2 linked regions of the Neobacillus sp. PS2-9 genome follow. The protein of the gene in region 1 interacts with the protein of each later gene in a pairwise test. Links are inferred from orthologs where the notes say so. Each region holds a gene or a part of one and is shown in the gene's direction. Other genes may lie near its edges.

Region 1 (3,391 bases):
CATATAATTTTTAGATAGTTGTATAGATTGGCAATGACGATGACAGGGACAGTACAATTTTTCATTGGCTTAGATAGCGAGTCGGGGATGGTGTAAGCCCGATAAGGCTGAAAAATTGGAAGATCACCCTTGAGTTCCGGACCGAACCCCTTTAGTTGGGCAGTAGGCTCAGGCGTGTTATTCACGTTACGAATGCTTAAGAGGATAGTACGTACCGGTATTATCTATCAGGGTGGTACCGCGGGAATAAAAACCTTCTCGTCCCTATTTTGGGATGAGAGGGTTTTTTTTATTTGTCTATTGGCTATTCTGTTATATGAAGAGGATATCAGGAGGAAGAAAAAATGGAATATAAAGATACGTTATTAATGCCGCAAACTGAGTTTCCGATGCGGGGCAATCTTCCCCAAAGAGAGCCTGAGATTCAGGCTAAATGGGAAGAAATGAAGATTTATCAGAAAGTGCAGGAACGGACAAACGGCCGTCCAATGTTTGTATTACATGATGGACCTCCATATGCTAACGGCGATATTCATATGGGCCATGCACTAAATAAAATTCTAAAAGATATGATTGTTCGTTATAAATCAATGAGCGGATTTCATGCTCCTTACGTACCTGGTTGGGATACACATGGCCTTCCAATTGAGCAGGCATTAACAAATAAAGGTGTAAAGCGGAAGGAAATGACGGTAGCAGAATTCCGTCAGCTATGTACCAAATATGCACTTGAGCAGGTTGATAATCAGCGTACACAATTTAAGCGTCTTGGTGTTCGTGGTGATTGGGAAAATCCATATATTACTTTAAAACCTGAATACGAAGCACAACAAATTAAAGTATTTGGTGAAATGGCGAAAAAAGGCTATATTTACAAAGGAAAAAAGCCAGTTTATTGGTCACCATCTAGTGAATCAGCCTTAGCTGAAGCGGAAATTGAATATCAAGACAAACGTTCAGCTTCCATTTATGTTGGTTTTAAGGTAAAGGACGGCAAGGGTGTACTTGATACTGATACGCAAATCATCATTTGGACCACTACACCATGGACGATTCCAGCGAATCTTGGGATTTCTGTTCATCCTGACCTAACCTATGTGATTGTATCTGCAAATGGAAGTAAGTACCTCGTTGCTGAAGCACTTTTAGAAGCAGTAACAAAAGAAATCGGCTGGGAAGATACTACAGTTGTTCAAAAAGTGAAGGGTGCTGAATTAGAATATATTGTCGCAGCACACCCATTATATGACCGTGATTCGTTAGTGATGTTGGGTGAACACGTAACCACTGATGCAGGTACTGGCTGTGTTCATACCGCTCCTGGACATGGGGAAGATGACTTTTATGTTGGTCAGAAATATGGATTAGACGTTCTTTGTCCAGTAGATGACAAAGGTGTGATGACAAGTGAGGCACCGGGTTTCGAAGGCTTATTTTATGATACTGCTAATAAGCCGATTGCACAGGCTTTAGAAGAAGCAGGTGCACTGTTGAAATTATCATTTATCACTCACTCGTATCCACATGATTGGAGAACAAAGAAGCCAGTAATTTTCCGTGCTACTGCCCAATGGTTCGCTTCTATTAAAGACTTCCGTGAAGATTTGTTAGAAGCAGTTAAGGAAACGAAATGGGTTCCTGCTTGGGGCGAGACACGACTGTTTAATATGGTTCGTGACCGTGGTGACTGGTGTATTTCTCGTCAGCGCGTTTGGGGTGTACCAATTCCAGTTTTCTATGCAGAAAATGGTGAAGAGATTATTACTGACGAAACGATTAATCATGTATCTGAATTATTCCGCGCACATGGATCTAATATTTGGTTCGAAAAAGAAGCTAAAGAATTACTTCCGGAAGGCTTTACTCACCCAGGAAGTCCAAATGGAATCTTTACTAAAGAAACTGATATTATGGATGTTTGGTTTGATTCTGGTTCTTCCCATCAAGCGGTTCTTCTAGAAAGAGAAGATTTAGTCCGCCCAGCAGATCTTTATTTAGAAGGATCTGACCAATACCGTGGCTGGTTTAACTCATCCCTATCCACTGCAGTTGCTGTATCTGGCAAAGCTCCATATAAAGGAGTCTTGAGCCATGGTTTCGCGCTTGATGGTGAAGGTAGAAAAATGAGTAAATCAATAGGTAATGTGGTTGTACCTGCGAAGGTTATGAATCAGTTAGGAGCAGATATTTTACGACTATGGGTTGCCTCTGTTGATTATCAGGCAGATGTTCGTGTTTCCGATGCGATTCTTAAGCAGGTTGCTGAGGTATATCGTAAAATCCGTAATACCTTCCGTTTCTTACTTGGAAACTTAGCTGACTTTAATCCATCAACAGATGCGGTTGCCTATGAAAACCTGCGTGAAGTTGACCAATTTATGCTTGTTAAATTAAATAAGCTAATTAAATATGTTCGCCAAGCTTATGAAAACTATGAGTTTGCAGGCATTTATCATGCTGTAAATAATTTCTGTACTTTAGACTTAAGTGCATTCTACCTAGACTTTGCAAAGGATGTCCTTTATATTGAAGCGGCAGATAATCATGAACGCAGAGCCATTCAAACGGTATTATACGAGTCACTGCTTGCGCTAACAAAATTAGTATCACCTATTCTCTCTCATACAGCTGATGAAGTGTGGAAATTTATCCCTGCAGTTGAAGAAGAAAGTGTTCAATTGACTGATCTTCCAGAGTATAAGGAACTTGCAGGTGCGAAGGCTTTAGAGGAAAAATGGACGGCATTTATGAAGCTTCGTGATGATGTCTTAAAAGCACTAGAAGAAGCTAGAAATCAAAAAGTGATTGGTAAGTCATTAACAGCAAAAATCACCTTATATGTTAATGATAAATCAAAGGCTCTGTTAGATTCGATTGAAGAAAACATGAAGCAATTGTTTATTGTTTCTGGTTTTGAAGTGGCTGGAACTTATGAGGAAGCCCCTGAAAATGCCCTTAAGCTTGAGGGAGCAGCTATTGTTGTAACAAAAGCTGAGGGAGAAACATGTGAGCGATGCTGGATTGTAACACCTGAAGTAGGTCAGGATCCAGAGCACAAAACCCTATGCCCACGATGTGCAGAAGTAGTAAAAGAAAACTATACACACTTAGCTTAATAAAAAATGAAGGCCCCATGCAGAAATGCAGGGGGCTTTTTACTATTATTTAAATTTTCCCTTTTTCGTTAATTGTTGTTGCCGTTGTCAAATGTTTTCCGGGGTCATTTGTAGGTTAAGGGAAATAATAAAACAAATGATTCACGGAGGTAACAACTATGAATGCCACGCAGGAAAAGCTGTTTTTAGAACTCCGTCAAACAAGAAAAGAAATCGAACATTCACTAAGGAACAAGAAGCGGCAGGAGTGGTTAACAGCCATTCTAGAAGAAGAA
Region 2 (3,041 bases), 2.8 Mb from region 1 along the record:
AATGTCTAATACGACACCTGTTAAGCAAGAGGTGCAAAAGGAAGCCTTTAACTGGCTTTCGCTCATTGAAAAGTACCGTGTATTATTGATTTTTATTATATTGTGTGGGATTGCAGGGGCATTGTCAGATGTTTTCTTTACAATGAGCAACGTGATGAATGTGCTTCGTCAGGTATCCATTATTGCCATCATTGCAAGCGGGATGACGCTCGTCATTTTAATTGCAGGTATTGATCTTTCGGTTGGGGCTGTAATGGCCTTTTCTGGAGCCATTTTAGCTGGAGCATTGACCGCTGGTTGGCCGCTGGCACTAGCACTGCTTGCTGCACTTGGCGTAGGATTACTATTCGGACTATTTAATGGGTTTATTACAGCAAGATTCGGTGTCCCTTCCTTTATTGCCACTTTGGCAATCATGGTTATTGCACGAGGGATGACGCTTGTTTATACGAAGGGTTATCCATTAGTAGTAAGTAATGAAGCATACCGTTATATTGGGAGCGGTCGTTTCTTTGGAGTACCTATTCCGATTATCATTATGTTTGTTGTTTTTGGATTCATGTATTGGATGTTAAAATACACCAGTTTTGGCCGATACATCTTTGCCATCGGTGGAAATGAAGAAACGGCTATTCTTGCAGGTATTAATGTGAGAGCCATTAAAATAGCTGTTTTTGGAATTTCAGGTTTGCTTTCAGCTTTATCCGCGATTATTTATACCTCACGATTAATGTCAGCTCAGCCAACTGCGGGTACAGGAATTGAGTTGGATGCTATCGCGGCCGTTATTATTGGGGGGACTAGTTTAGCAGGGGGAAAAGGTGGAGTTACGGGGACGCTTATCGGGGCTTTAATTATGGGGGTCCTTGATAATGTTCTTAACTTAATGAACGTTTCTCCATTCTATCAAAGTATTGCTAAAGGTCTTGTCATTCTAATTGCTGTATTAGTAGATAGTAAGTTTTCAAAAATTAAAAAATAAAACATTGGGGGTATTAAGATGAAAAAGATTATTTCTTTGTTGGCATTATTTGCGATTATTATTGGTCTTGTTGGTTGCAGTATGGACGAAGGTTCAAGTACAAAAACATCCGGTTCAAAATCTAAGGATGGCAAGCTAAAAGTCGGTCTATCCATGAATACTCTAAACAATCCGTTCTTCGTAGCCGTTAAAGAAGGGGCAGAAGCACAGGCGAAGGAAGATAAGGTTGACCTTGTTGTTACAGATGCACAGAACGATCCTGGTAAACAATTAGCAGATGTTGAAAACCTTTTAGAGCAAAATATCGATGTCCTTATTATTGACCCTGCCGATAGTGATGCGATCGCAGAAGGTGTTAAGAAAGCTAACGATGCCAAAATTCCGGTATTTACAATTGACCGTCAATCAAATGGTGGGGAAGTTGTTACCCATATTGGTTTTGACGCACTTAAGTCTGGTAAGATTGCTGGTAACTTCTTAAAAGAAGTTCTTGGCGGTAAAGGAAACATTGTTGAAATTCAAGGTATCCTAGGAACAAACGTAGGACAGTTCAGAAGTAAAGGTTTCAATTCTGTGGTGGACGAAACTCCTGGATTCAAAGTGGTTGCAAGACAGGCTGCAAACTTTGACCGTGGTCAAGCAATGAAAGTAATGGAAGATATTTTACAAGCAAACCCTAAGATTGATGGTGTATATGCAGCAAATGATGAAATGGCTCTTGGTGCCTTAGCTGCAATTGAAGCAGCAGGCCGTCTAGATGAAATAACTCTAATCGGTTGTGATGCAGTTGATCCTGCTATTGAAGCGATTAAGGGTGGAAAATTAGAAGCAACCATTGCTGAACCACCAGTATTCCTAGGAAAAGAAGCGGTTAAGACAGCTTTAAAAATTTCTAAAAAGGAATCAGTTGATAAAGAAGTAATTCTTGATTCAACACTTGTGACTCCTAAGAACGTAAATGAGGTTAAAACTAAGTAATCGAATAATAGTTAGAGTAGTAAAAACGCATCTAACCTTGCGTTTTTACTACTTTAAAGGGAGGTTTCTTCATGTCAAAGGTTGTTGTAGTGGGAAGTTATGTGGTGGATTTAATGAGTCGTACGCCTCATCTTCCGAAACCAGGTGAGACGGTTCTAGGTGGCCCATTCAAGATGGGACCTGGTGGAAAAGGTGGGAACCAGGCTACGGCAGCGGCCCGCTCTGGTTCAGAGGTAACGTTTATTACTAAGTTGGGTGATGACCTTTTTGGAAGAGAGGCCTTGGCACATTTTTCTGCGGAAAAAGTAAACACCCAGTTTATGAAGGTGGACCCTAATCAAGCGACAGGGGCCGCATTGATTGCTGTTGATGACCGGAGCGAAAATAGCATTGTGGTGGCATTAGGGGCATGCGGTACAATTACAGAAGATGAAGTAGTTGCTGCTGAAGAAACATTCAAAGAAGCTGACGTTGTGTTAGTTCAATTAGAAACTAGTATTGAGGCAGTGGTGACAACGGTACGTCTAGCCAAGAAATGGGATGTTCCGGTGATATTAAATCCTGCTCCCTTTCAGGAGTTTCCAAGAGAAATACTTTCAGATATTGCCTATATTACACCTAATGAAACAGAAGCGTTTGAATTAACGGGAGTGGAAGTTACAAATGAGGCATCTGCCTTAGTTGCCGCACAGAAAATCTACAGCCAAGGTGTGGGTACAGTAATTATCACTCTAGGTTCCAAAGGCGCTTACCTTTATACTGGGGGCGAAAGTGGAGAGCTTGTACCTAGTTTTAAGGTTGAAGCAGTTGATACCACTGGAGCAGGAGATGCCTTTAATGGAGGCTTTGCTCATGCCCTAAGCAATGGATTTTCCGTGCGTGAAGCCATGGCCTATGCCAACGCCGTTGCAGCTCTTTCTGTAACCAAAATTGGAACTGCACCTGCGATGCCATACCAACATGAAGTAGAGGAACTAATAGTAAAAAAAGTGTAAGTTAGGTGTCAGGCACCATCCGTGGACATAGGCCACGTGGAAAAGACAGCGGGCAGTGTATGCTCGCTGTCTTTTTGATAAAAGGT

Evidence for each region.
Region 2: the proteins of ileS (region 1) and RCG25_RS04100 interact in binary tests that used the Escherichia coli proteins (3 or more experiments, as listed by UniProt). The link is inferred for Neobacillus sp. PS2-9 from one-to-one orthologs.

What each region holds. Positions count from the first base shown.
Region 1 is NZ_CP133269.1:3,636,373-3,639,763, reverse strand. Bases 1-3,316 are described here. They hold ileS (isoleucine--tRNA ligase), read left to right. Parts: upstream 1-344; coding sequence 345-3,116; downstream 3,117-3,316. Other genes in these bases: RCG25_RS18235 (hypothetical protein), read left to right, coding at 3,275-3,316. Outside these bases: more of RCG25_RS18235, read left to right, coding at 3,317-3,391. UniProt on the Escherichia coli protein: Catalyzes the attachment of isoleucine to tRNA(Ile). As IleRS can inadvertently accommodate and process structurally similar amino acids such as valine, to avoid such errors it has two additional distinct tRNA(Ile)-dependent editing activities.
Region 2 is NZ_CP133269.1:818,811-821,851, forward strand. Bases 15-2,980 are described here. They hold RCG25_RS04100 (substrate-binding domain-containing protein), read left to right. Parts: upstream 15-1,000; coding sequence 1,001-1,960; downstream 1,961-2,980. Other genes in these bases: RCG25_RS04095 (ABC transporter permease), read left to right, coding at 15-982; rbsK (ribokinase), read left to right, coding at 2,032-2,955. Outside these bases: RCG25_RS04090 (sugar ABC transporter ATP-binding protein), read left to right, coding at 1-9; more of RCG25_RS04095, read left to right, coding at 2-14. UniProt on the Escherichia coli protein: Part of the ABC transporter complex RbsABC involved in ribose import. Binds ribose. Also serves as the primary chemoreceptor for chemotaxis.